3 regions of the Crystallibacter crystallopoietes genome follow, and region 3 is predicted to be linked to each of the others. Evidence: predicted binding sites of a transcription regulator. Region 3 holds the regulator's gene; each other region holds the start of a gene.

Region 1 (4,186 bases), 1.6 Mb from region 3:
GGACTTCTCGCTGTTGCAGCAGCGACTGAGTGCCTCCGCCCGTTCCTTGTTGCGTCAGGTGCAGGACAAGCCCGCGCACTTCGTCGCCTTCGATCTTCTCGCCGTGGCTGGCCATGATATTCGACGGGAGCCGCTGCACGACCGCCGCGCACTGCTTGAGGAGCTGGCCAAGGAATGGTCCGGCCCGTTGGAGTTGTCCCCGGTAACCGCCGATCCGGAAATAGCCGCCGGCTGGTTCCGGGATTTGCCGGCAACCGGCGTCGAAGGCCTGGTGATCAAAGGCACCGGTCAAAGTTACGACGGCGGCCAGCGCCAGTGGCTCAAGGTCAAGCACAGGGAAACACTGGACGTCGTCTGCGCAGCCGTCATCGGTCCGATGGCCAGGCCACAGGCAATTGTCGCCGGCCTGCCCATCGATGGTGAGCTGCGGATAGTGGGGCGGTCTGTTCCGCTCAAGCCGGCGGCGGCCAAGCTTCTGGGGTCGCGGCTGCAGCCGCCGGCCGGGGAGCATCCGTGGCCGCACCGCGTGAAGTCCACCGCCATGGACCGGTTCAACGCAAGCGGGGGAGAGACGGAACTTACCCTCATCGAGCCCATCGTCGTCGAGGTTTCCGCCGATACGTCCTGGTCAGGGCGGTCATTTCGGCACCCTCTGCGCTACGTGCGTTACCGTCCCGAGCTGGATCCGGATGAGGTCTCAGCTCCCTTCGGTAACCCCTGAATGCCGGCGTCTTGTTTCCGACACCCCGCGGAGCCGGGTTGGTTCATAAGGGCTACTGCTCTGGCACCGTCAGTCGAATAAGGGCTTGGTACATCTGCCCCTTGGTGGGCGGGTCCGGAGCCCGGCGGGCTGGGGCGAGCTTCGCCGGACTCCGGAGTCTTGATCACTTCGGGACCAGTGTCAGCGGGTTTCTGGGGATCAAGATAGGACAAAGCTTGCCCTGTCATCCTTCGAAAAATCTCAGTCCCAAAAATCAATCCCCAACGGACCCCCTATTCTGGGGATCCCAGTTGGAACATTTGCCTAAAGGAATCTTTCTTTAAATGGGCTGGGCCGGTTCCAGCAGTTGCATCCGCCTGGCCACGGCCACCGCTTCGAGCTGGGTGTGCGCGTCCAGCTTGGACAGCACGGACTTCACATATCCGCGGCAAGTGCTGATCGTGACATTCAGCCGCTTGGCAGAAGTCTTGACGTCGCAGCCTTCGGCCAGCAGCGCCAGAACCTGCCGTTCGCGCCTGCTCAAGGTCGGCAGGCCAGCAACGCCACTGGGTGGCGTGACCGGTACGAGGAAGGACGGATGGATCACCATGGCGCCGGGCCGGGCGTGCTCAATCGCATCGAACAGCGAATCGACTGTGCCGTGCAGCGGCAGCAGTCCGCAGATGCCCAGGTCGGCCGCGCGGCCCAGCAGGTCGTGCGACGGATGCGCGGTCAGCAGGATGATCCGCGCAGCCGGTGAATCGGACAGGATCTGTTCGGCCGCCTCCAAGCCCTCGCCGTCGGGTAGCCGGTAGTCAAGGACCACGGCCTCCGGGTGCAGGTTACGGCACAGCTCGATGCCTTCCGCCGCATTGCCTGCAAAGCCTCCGGACATTAGGTTGTGGGATGCAAGCGCGCCGGAGAGCAGTTCTGCGAACAGCAGCTGGCCGCTGATGATCACGATGCATGGACGCTTGTCTGTTGGTTCGTTCATTTGAAGGGCCCCCACCCTGTCTGACTCAACCGAGGAGATGCTCGGAACTCGTACCCGAATCTGTGCTGTCCCCATCGTCTATGACCATAATCGTGCCAGCGGCAACTCAAGCCAAGGTTCCGTTCTTGCGCAAAATTAGCTCAAGAAATCCCTGTCCACCCGGTGGTAAGGTTATCTATCGAAGATAGATTCGAAGGGTGGCGGCTGCTGTGTTCGGTATGGAGACGCCTTCACCATCCAGTTCAGGTCCGGAGATGAACGACGGCGGCGGGCCCGGGGATGCGCGCGGTTTTCCTTCTCCTGCCCAGGACTACTTCCACGGCGGTATCGACTTGAACCGGCATCTGATCCGCGACCGCACCTGCACCTTCGTCATGCGGGTAAGCGGCAATTCCATGGCGGCGGCGGGCATCAGCGACGGCGATGAGCTCATCGTGGACCGGTCCCTTACCCCGCGGGACGGCTCCGTGGTGGTGGCGGTGGTTAACGGCGAACTGCTCATCCGGCGCCTGCATCTCTCCGGCGACCACGTCAGACTGCAGACGGACGACGGCGGAGTCCCCACCGAAGTGCCCGAGCTCGCCGACTTGAGCATCTGGGGCGTCGTCACCCGGTGCCTGCACCATGTCTAGCGAACCATCACTCCCCGGCGGGCGGATCGCGCTGGTGGACGTCAACAATTTTTATGTCTCCTGCGAGCGGGTCTTCGACCCCGCGCTCGAGGGGCGTCCCGTCGTCGTACTTTCCAATAACGATGGTTGCGTGGTGGCGCGCTCCGAAGAAGCGAAACAGCTCGGCATCGCCACCGGAACGCCATGGTTCAAGGTGGCCCCGGAGGCTGGGCGATGGGGGCTGGTTGCCCGTTCCAGCAACTACGAGCTCTATGGTGATTTGAGCGCGCGGGTGATGGAGGTCCTGGGCCGGTTCGGCAGCTGGCAGGAGGTGTACTCGATCGACGAGTGTTTCCTGGGGCTGCCCGGGGACGAGCGGCAGCTGCTCGGGACGGCGGCACGGATCCGGTCGGCCGTCATGCGGCACGTCGGCGTGCCGGTGTGTGTAGGAGTAGCCGGAACCAAGACGCTGGCTAAGTTTGTGAACCACATTGCCAAGCGAAACCCGCACATGCAAGGCGTCTGCTCGCTGGACTCCATGCCGGCCGCGGAGGTCGCGCGAATCCAGTCGCGCGTGCCGGTCACGGGGTTGTGGGGCGTGGGTGGACGGACCGCGAAGCGGCTGAATGCGATGGGGATCGAGACCGTGGCGGACCTGAAGGCGGCGGACCCGCAGCTGATCCGCAAGCGGTTCTCGGTGGTGCTCCAACGGACGGTACTGGAATTGAACGGGACCGCCTGCATCCCGCATTCCGAGGAACGGGCCGACAAACAGCAGATCATGTTCTCGCGCAGTTTCTCGACGCCGGTGACCACTGCGGAGGAGATGGACCAGGTCATGGCGGTCTACGCCCAGCGAGGTGCCGCCCGGATGGCGGCCCAGGGTTTGAACGCCTCGGTGCTCACCGTGACCGCGGGAACCAGCCGCTTTGCCGGCGGGGAGAAGTCCTTCCCCTCTGCATCCGCGCGGCTGCCGGTGCCGACACAGGATCCCATCCAGCTGACCCGGGCCGCGGTGGCGACGATGCGCACCTGCATCTCTGAAGGGACCCAGTATGTGCGGGCGGGCGTTTTGTTTACCGGACTCGAGCCGGCCGACGGGCAGCAGACGCTGGACCCGTTTGTCAGTGATCTGGACCAGCGGCACATCGGCGACCTGCTCGGCAGCGTGCGGGCGAAGTTCGGCGAAGCGGCCATCGGCCTCGGCCAGGGCGGGCTGGCCGTTCCGGCCGCCTGGTCCATGAAGCGGGACTTCTCCTCTCCGCGCTACACCACCGAGTGGAGCGACCTGCCGGTGGTCCGGGCCTGAGGCCTTAAACCACCCGTCCCCGGGCATCGCTTGCGTGCAATGCCCGGGGACGAGTTTATTTCCCGGTCAGTTTGCCTTGACGGTGAGGACCGGACAGCCGGCGTCGAGCAGGATCCGCTGCGCGTGGCTGCCGAGGATGAGCTTTCCCACCCGCGAACGCCGGCGCAGGCCCAGGACGATCAGTGCGACCTTGCGCTCCTGCTCGGTCTGCAGCACCAGATCCGCGGCGTCATGGATGACCGACGACGGCGGCAACACGGCAACCGTGCGGCCCCCGCTGCTGAACGAGGCCGGATCGATGTCCAACTCCGCCAGCGACAGCTCCCGCCGATCCGTGTCGATATTCGCGATCAGCACATCGGAGTCGAGCCGTCCGGCTTCTTCGACTGCGCGGCGAACGGCAGTCCGGCCTTCAGGACTGTCGGTAAAGCAGGCGAGGATTGTCATCGGTGGTTCCTTTCGTTTCCGTATGGTTCGCTGGCTCAGCCGACAAGCTGGCTGAGCCAGCCCTGCGGCAGATCGATGGGCAGGAGTGTCGGCAGGGCCAGCAGTACCACGTAGAGAACCGCCGT
Region 2 (4,186 bases), 170 kb from region 3:
GGAGGTGGGTCGTTCTTGATGGTGCCGTCCCATGGTGGTGCCGGTTTTGGACGGAGCCGTTGACGGTGGTCATCGGGCAGATTGTCCAGAACCGTATCGGGGTAGGTCGGTGGGCTGGTGTCGCGGAAATCGCCTGGCCTGGTGGTGTATTTCTGGTTCCCGGGCGTGGTGGTGGTGAATTCGCCGGGACCGGTTTGAATGATTTTCCAACCGGCATGGGATTTGAGTCGGTGAAGCAATTTACACAGCGGACCGAGATTGATGTAGTCGGTTTCGCCGTGGCCGCCGTTTCCGTGGTACTCGATCGTGTGGTCCAGCTCGCAGTCCCTCGCGGCGGCGGTGCAGCCGGGTCCGGCACAGACAGGGTCGCGGTGTCTGACGGCGCGGGCCAGATCCGCCGGCGGTTTGTAGGTGGTTTTGCCGTAGGAAAGCACGGCCCCGGTCTCCGGGTGCGTCAGGATCCGGTGGAACGAGGGCGCGTCCTGGCACAACCGCCGTGCCACGTCGGCGGGAATCGGGCCGTATCCTTCCAGCGTGGCGGGTTCGTCGTCCAGCCCCAGAAGCGTGAACACGGGCACCGTGAGGGCGACTTCGGGGCGGATGCCGGCGGCGGGGCCGGTTTCCATGCCTGCGTGCAAGAGCAGGTCGGCGAACACATCAGCCCGCAGCTGGCCCACGGTGCGGGTCTCGGCCTCGGTCTGTAGACTGCGGGCAGCATCGGTGAGCCGGTTGTGGATGGCCAGCCCGGTCTCAGCGGACACGCGGGCGCGGAGTGTGACCATGCCGTCGCCATCCGGTTCCAAGCACACATTGCGGCGCTTAACGGCCTGCGCATGACGTTTGGCCAGGGAGTCCGGGTCACGGGATTCGCGTTCTTTCCGCGCGGCATAAAGCAGTTGCCGGGGGGTCTGCTGCCCGGCTTTGGCCAGGAGAGCCCCTTCGTATCCCGGTTTCTGTCCGTCGGGCAGGGTTTCGCCTTGCCGCACGATGACGGTGGCCTGGTCCAGGTCCATTTCCCCCGCGGACAGCGCGGCCAGCGTGCCCGGGTAATGGGCACATAGCTCGCGCGCCTGCTGGAGCGTTTGCCTTCCCTCCAGCTCGGTGATCCGGTACAGGCAGGCGAGTTCCTCGGCCGCGGACTGATCAGCCAGATCCTGCAACGGACCCGTCACATCCGGGCCGGCACCTTCGCGCGGCGGCGGGAGTTGAGCCAGCGCCGCGTCGCCGACGTGTGCGGCCAGGCGTACCATGCAGGCCTGAACCCAGGCGACCAGTCGCCGGCCCGCTACCAAGTGCTCGACTGCCCCTTGGTAATCCAACTCGTCAACCCCCGCCAACGCCGAAGCTTCACTGGCGACGCCGCCGGTTGTGGCTGCGGCAACGGCGTCCGCCGCGTTGGCGGCGTCAACAGCGCCGGCAGCGTTGGTGGTGCTTGATGCGTTGATGGTTCCGAAGAGACGGAACCATTCGGCAGGACCGCCGGCGGCGATCCGGCTAAGGCGGTGGGCGTAATACTCCGCGTGATCTTCGGTGAACAGTTCCGCAGGGACATCGCCGAGTTCCTCCGCAGGCCCCCAGCAGACCGGTACCGGTCCGACCAGTGGCCGGCACGCCCATTCGGGTTCGCGGTCCCAGGGCGCGAAGTCATCGAACCCCACCTCGCCGTCGTACGGTAAGGGTTCTTCCGTGGGCCGCGGGATGTCCTGTTCGGCCAGCGGATCCGGACCGTACGCCGACAGTGCTGGGTCCGGGTATCTGGCTTTGAAACTCAATTCCTCCATGGCCCTGGCCTTCGCCCGCAGCTCCTCCATGTCCTTGGCCATCGCCGGGCTCCGCGGCGGCAACCCGGCGGCGAGACGTTCGCGTGCCTCTTCCCGGCGCCGCTTTATCCAATGCGCAACATTCTCCCGCAGCTTCTCCTGTGTTCCCCGGTAATGGCTCCAGCCATCCTCGCGGCGGACCACGGTCTCACGTTCACGATCCCGGGGCCGCCGGTCGCCGGGCATCGGGGAAGGGACACTCTTCTGCCCGGGTACTGGCCCGGCAGACACGTGTCCGTCCGCCGGGGATCCGGTATCCGGTGAGTGCTCTTCTGCTGCCATGACTCCAGTCCATCATCTGCCTCTGACACTCAAGAGGCACAATCCACACAAGTACACGCATCTTGAGAAATTTCTTGAGAAACTTTTTTCTCGCGTGTTCTTTTTCTGATGTTTCCCTCGCCGGCAGATCCGAACCGACGTTTAACCGGTAGCCGGTCTAGACTGTTCTGGTGCGGCAAGGGGGCCGCGGGTTCCGATCTCGGGCAAAACATCAGTCTCTCAAAGGTCTCTCGCGGTGAAGTTCAAGGGGTTTGGCAGGAAACGTCCTGCCTCAATGCGTCATGGGGCTGTCCCTGCTACTGCCTTTTCCATTGTGCTGGCAGTCATCGGTGCCGGAATTTTCCTGCATCCGGGCACGGATACTGCGGACGTTGACCTGCACGACGGCGGAATCTGGGTCACGAACCAGAGCGCCAACCTGGTCGGCCATGTCAATTACCAATCCCGGACGCTCGACGGCGGCTTCCTGGCCAACAGCACCTCGTACGACATCCTCCAGCATGAGGGCGATGTCCTGCTGCGCAATTTTGATCAGTCCAGCCTGAGCACGGTGGACACTGCCGCCATGGCCTTTGTCGGCGGCACCGCCATTCCCGCTGGCGCCGATACCAGCCTGGCCGAAGACCTGCTGGTGGTTACCGATCCGGCGAAGGGACTCGTCTGGGCCATGGATCCGGCCTCCTTGCCGGCCTTTACCCCGGACGGGCTGGAACCGGTGCATACCGCTACGCCGGGGGTCACCGCCGTCGCCGGTCCGGATCAGACCATCACGTTGGCTGAGCCGGAGTCCGGAACCCTGACGACGGTGGAGCTGGACGAACAGTATCTGCCCGCCGGGACCAACAGTACGGAGGTTCCCCAGCTACGGGGTGCCGACGAACTGCAGTTGGCCGCGGTGGGGGACCAAGCGGTGGTCCTCGACGCCGCACGCGGGCAGGCTTTTACGGGCGCCGGCCGGCAGCTTGACCTCGGCGCCGGTACTTCATCCACTCTCCGGGGCGAACAGGCGGCGGCTTTTCAGAGCGCACAGCTCCAACAGTCCGGTGGCGCCAGTACTTACGCCGCGATCGCCACCACGGATGCTTTGGTCCAAGTCCCGTTGGATGGGGATGAACCCACGGTTCTCCCTGCCAAGGGCGGGACACCGGCCGCGCCGGTCCAGCTGGATGGTTGTACCCATGCAGCCTGGATCGGGAATGCGCAGTACCTGCGCAGCTGCGAAGACCCGGCCCACAACCTTGACCAGGAGCTGCCCGAACTCAGCGAATCCTCGGTGCCGGTTTTCCGCGTCAACCGGGACAACGTCATCCTCAACGATGCCACCAGCGGCAATGTCTGGCTGGTCAAAGATGACCTGGTGCTGGTGGATAACTGGGAAGAGCTGCTGCCGCCGCCGGACGAGACCGACGAGGAGGAGGAGACGGCGGATACCACCACCAACAACACCTTGCCGGACCGTACCGAGGCCAACCGTCCGCCGTTGGCCGTGGCCGATGAATTCGGCGTCAGGCCGGGCCGGACCACTGTGTTGCCGGTGCTGGACAATGATTCGGACCCCGACGGCGATGTCCTGACCTCGGCGGTCCGCGGCAAGCAGCCGGATATCGGCCAGGTCCAGCGGATTTACAACGGCGGCGGTCTGCAGATTCGGGTCGCCGAGGATGCCGAACCCGGCACCCGCTCCTTCAGCTACCAGGCCGACGACGGCCGGGGCGGCACCGCCGATGCCGACGTCACCCTGCGGATCCGCGGCGACGACGAAAACGGCGCCCCGCAGCAGAAGCGCAAAACCATCATCCAGCTGGAGCAAGGCAAGTCCATCACCCGGAACGTGCTGAATGACTGGACGGATCCGGACGGCGATGACCTGTACCTGGACGAGGGCACTGCAACCGGTGACAATCAGGTGGCCGTGCGCCGGGACGGCCTGCTGACCTTCCAGGATGCCGGCGATGAACCGGGCCGCAAGGAGGTGCGCATTTCCGTCTCGGACGGGCGCAGCACCACCGAAGGCGTGGTGACTATCGACGTCCGTCCTACAGGTTCGCTGGCTCCAGTGGCGAACGCGGACCACGTTTCGGTGG
Region 3 (4,186 bases):
GGCGCTGACGCAGTTGCGTGAGGCTTGCCGAGTCGCACTTTCCGACTCCAAATCGGACACATCGAACAGCGCGGACGGTGGGCGGCAGATGGCCCGCTCCAGGCTGATGGTTGTGCTGGAGGTATGCGACCGGATTCTCTCCGCGGCCCAGGCTCGGGAGGTCGTGTGGATTACCAGGCCCAGCAATTTCGGGTCCGGAACCGATTTCGGGTCAGAGGACGATACGCAGCCCGCAACGGTCAACGTGGCACCTCTGTCCGTGGCCTCACGGCTACGTGAAGGTTTGTTTGACGGCCATACTGTGGTTCTGACTTCGGCGACGTTGGCCATCGGCAACGCTTTCGATGCGGTGGCCGGATCGCTGGGACTGATGGGGGCCGGTGCACCGGCGTACTCAAGTGCAGACGTTGGAAGCCCGTTCGACTATCCGAAGCAGGGAGTGCTGTATGTGGCTTCGCATTTGCCGAAGCCTGAGCGCGGAACTAGCGCCGAACAGTTGGACGAGCTGGAGGCACTCCTGAAGGCTTCCGGAGGCGGGGCATTGGGGCTGTTCTCTTCCCGGCGGGCGGCCGAGGAAGCGGCCGCTGAAATGCGACGGCGGATCAATAGCGAAATCCTGTGCCAGGGCGAGTCATCGATCGCTGCCTTGGTCAAGCAGTTTGCGGCGGAGCCGGATACCTGCCTATTCGGGACGATGACCCTATGGCAGGGTGTGGACGTGCCCGGAGACGCCTGCAGGCTCGTCATCATCGATCGGATTCCGTTTCCCCGTCCGGATGACCCTCTCATGACAGCGAGGACCCGCTCGGTGGCGCAAGCCGGAGGCAACGGTTTTATGTCCGTCTCCGCTACCCACGCCGCAGTCCGCCTGGCTCAGGGGGCCGGACGCCTTATTCGCGCCGCGGGCGATCGTGGCATGGTCGCGGTGCTGGATTCCCGCTTGGCGAACGCCCGTTATGGCAGTTTTCTCCGGTCTGCATTGCCCCCATTCTGGTCAACTAAGGACCGGAGCGTGGCGCTGCAGATCTTGGAACGGCTCTCAGCCCGTCAGACGGGTTGACCGCCCTTCCCGCTATGCGAAGCCAATGATATTAGTGCGTGCTCATCGAGTCCGATGAGGCATGCACGGGTGGACCTACCGCCCCCACCCTGCAGGAAGGCCAAGTCTGTGGGTGATGGCACCACAGAACTCGTGACGCAGAAGGCGCCCGGCCCTCAGCTCCGGCCTGTCCAAAGAGATGGACATTATTGCAAGGGAACGTTAGCTGCAGCGCCGCAACTAGCGGGAAAGCCGTTCGCTGCCATGCTGGCGGGACGAGACCGCCTTGGCGACAAATAGCATCCGTCTACAAAGTACGCATCACTGAAACCACTTTGCCCATGACCGTTGCATGGTCGCCGAGGATCGGTTCGTATTGGGTGTTTTGTGGCAACAACCAAGTATGGCCGTCCCGCTGCCGAAATGTCTTCACAGTTGCCTCGTCGTTGAGGAGGGCTGCCACGATATCTCCGTTGTTGGCGCTTTGCTGCCTCCGCACGACAACCCAATCACCATCACAGATGGCTGCGTCAATCATGGAATCGCCGGAGACCTTAAGCATGAACAGTTCGCCATGGCCAACCAACTGTCTCGGAAGGGGCATAACATCTTCGATGACCTGATCCGCCAGGATGGGGCCGCCGGCGGCGATACGACCGACGAGGGGAACCATGGCTGTGTCCGACCCGCTGCCGAGATCTGAGACGGTGGAACCGTTGATACTTCTGACATTGTCTGCCTGTTCCACCCCGGCCATTCGGGCAGCGCCGTCCTCAATGACGAGCGGAGTCAGCACTTCCATGGCGCGGGGACGCTTGGGGTCACGGCGGATGTAGCCCATCTTTTCGAGTTGGATCAGCTGGTGCGTCACGCTGGACAGGCTTGCCAGTCCGACGGTGTCACCGATTTCCCTCATCGATGGCGGATAACCATTAGCACTTACAGACTCCTGGATGGTTTCAAGGATTTTCTTTTGGCGCGCAGTCAGGCCCTTGGGCTGCCCTGCAGCCCGAGTCGGCTTTGTCTGTTTGCTGTCTGATGTGGCAGCTGCTCTGGAAACGTTCTTCGACATGGCCCGGACTCCGGTTTCTCCGTCCGATCCGAGTCAGCAGTGCCGTGCCTGAATTCGAACCGGAATCTTATTTTGTCAGTGGCAGCTGATGCACTTCATGTACGGCCACCTTTGGTTTAACGCTAGGGGAGTCATGGTGGACTTTCAAACATTTGTTCTAGTGAGTCTCGACAATGTTCGATCATAGGTGCTAAAACTGTGGAAGAAGGATTCGAACGTAAATTCGAATAAGGAGATCTCGGACATAAACGTTCGCAGATCGGGAAAGGTGTCAACATGTCTGCACAGCTCGCACCGCAGTCGCCTGCCGTACCGCGCCATACTCAACCACTCCAGCTCACCCGTCGCGGCCGTCTGCTGTTGATCGGCCTTCCGCTCATCCTTTCGGCTGCTGCTTTGTTGACGCTGATCGGCTTCTTTACGGCTCCCGCAGTGGCCTCCACCAGTGGCGGTCTAGGAGCAGGCGAGACGATCACTGTGACGGTCGGCTCCGGGCAGACCTTGTGGGAACTCGCCAGTGCCGTTGCCCCTGAGCGGAATCCGCACGATGTGATCGCTGAGATTTCGCAATTGAACAACCTTCCGGACTCGATCGTGCACGCCGGACAGCAACTGCACGTACCCGTCAGCGGCGACGGCCAGCGGCCGTAATATGAGACCCTCCGGCTGGCCCGATTCCTGCCCCGGGCCGGCCGGAGCTTAAGCTTGATCGGTGAGTGACCAGCTAGAACGCCTGAATCGCCTGCCTCTTAGAGACAACCTCAGAGGCTTAGAACCCTACGGCGCACCCCAGCTACATGTGCCGGTGCTGCTGAATGTTAACGAGAACACCCATCCACTTCCCGATAGTGTTCACAAGGCCATTGCGGCCGCCGTCGAGGCGGCAGCAACGGGGTTGAACCGTTACCCGGACCGCGAATTTACACAACTGCGTCAAGCGTTGGCTCGTTACCTGGGCCATGGGCTAACGGAAGAAAACGTTTGGGCTGCCAATGGCTCGAACGAAGTCCTCCAGCAGATTCTGCAGGCTTTTGGAGGTCCAGGCCGACGCTTACTGAGCTTTCCTCCTACATATTCGATGTATCCGTTGCTCGCAAGCGGCACAGACACCGAATATGTCACCGGAGCTCGCTCCTCCGACTTCAGTTTGACGGCCGAGGCAGCCGCTCGGGCAGTCAGGGAATCAGCCGCCAATATCGTCATTCTCTGTTCGCCTAACAACCCGACCGGGACGGCTCTGGGCCTGGACGTTGTAGAAGCTGTGTACGAGGCCGGGGCCGAATACAACACCATGGTCATTGTGGACGAGGCATATGCCGAGTTTGCCCACACCGGCACCCCCAGCGCGCTGGAATTGCTGCAGGGCAGGGAGCGTCTGATCGTTTCGCGAACGATGAGCAAGGCGTTCGCTTTAGCGGGGGCACGCGTGGGCTATCTGGCCGCGGCGCCCGAAGTGACGGATGCCTTGCGTTTGGTCCGCCTGCCTTACCACCTGTCCGCCATCACCCAGGCAACTGCCGTTGCAGCCCTGGACCACGCGGATGCGCTGTTGGCCAACGTTGAAGACATTAAGGGCCAGCGTGACAGGATCGTGTCCGAACTCACGGATATGGGTCTGCGTCCCGCGCCCTCGGATTCGAACTTCGTATTCTTCGGGGGAGTAAGCAATCCGCACGCAGTGTGGCAGGGTTTGCTCGACGCCGGAGTGCTCATCCGTGACGTGGGGATTCCGGGCCATCTGCGGGTTACTGCCGGCACTGAGGCGGAGACCACGGCCTTCCTGAACCGCCTCCGCGAGCTTGTCTGAGCGATTTCTCCTAGACTGATATAAGAGGCGCACGTCTTCGTGGACAGCCAAATCGATTTTCTTCAAAGGACTCCAATGACCGTGGATATTGCCACCGGACGCACCGCGCGCCTTGAACGCACTACAAGTGAATCCTCCGTCCTGGTGGAACTGAACCTCGATGGCACGGGCCAATCCGATATCAGCACGACTGTGCCGTTCTATGACCACATGCTCACGGCGCTGGCGAAGCACTCGCTGATGGATCTGACAGTAAAGGCGTCCGGCG

The links. The regulator LexA, encoded in region 3, represses DNA repair genes until DNA is damaged. The targets are predictions, from matches to a motif close to TCGAACANNTGTTCGA.
Region 1: a site for LexA is predicted at 1,873-1,888, ahead of AC20117_RS09765 (LexA family protein). Genes of this name have one in related genera too.
Region 2: a site for LexA is predicted at 2,232-2,247, ahead of AC20117_RS16025 (HNH endonuclease signature motif containing protein). Genes of this name have one in related genera too.

The regions. Positions count from the first base shown of each region.
Region 1 is NZ_CP018863.1:2,062,255-2,066,440, forward strand. Features, by position in the region: gene AC20117_RS09755 (ATP-dependent DNA ligase) at 1-721, shown strand, start outside; gene AC20117_RS09760 (response regulator transcription factor) at 1,041-1,694, opposite strand; gene AC20117_RS09765 (LexA family protein) at 1,949-2,326, shown strand; gene AC20117_RS09770 (Y-family DNA polymerase) at 2,319-3,614, shown strand; gene AC20117_RS09775 (universal stress protein) at 3,681-4,061, opposite strand; gene AC20117_RS09780 (tripartite tricarboxylate transporter permease) at 4,097-4,186, opposite strand, start outside.
Region 2 is NZ_CP018863.1:3,446,675-3,450,860, forward strand. Features, by position in the region: gene AC20117_RS16025 (HNH endonuclease signature motif containing protein) at 1-2,102, opposite strand, end outside; gene AC20117_RS16030 (Ig-like domain-containing protein) at 2,377-4,186, shown strand, end outside.
Region 3 is NZ_CP018863.1:3,620,750-3,624,935, forward strand. Features, by position in the region: gene AC20117_RS16760 (ATP-dependent DNA helicase) at 1-1,060, shown strand, start outside; gene lexA (transcriptional repressor LexA) at 1,347-2,111, opposite strand; gene AC20117_RS16770 (LysM peptidoglycan-binding domain-containing protein) at 2,388-2,762, shown strand; gene AC20117_RS16775 (histidinol-phosphate transaminase) at 2,824-3,918, shown strand; gene hisB (imidazoleglycerol-phosphate dehydratase HisB) at 3,994-4,186, shown strand, end outside.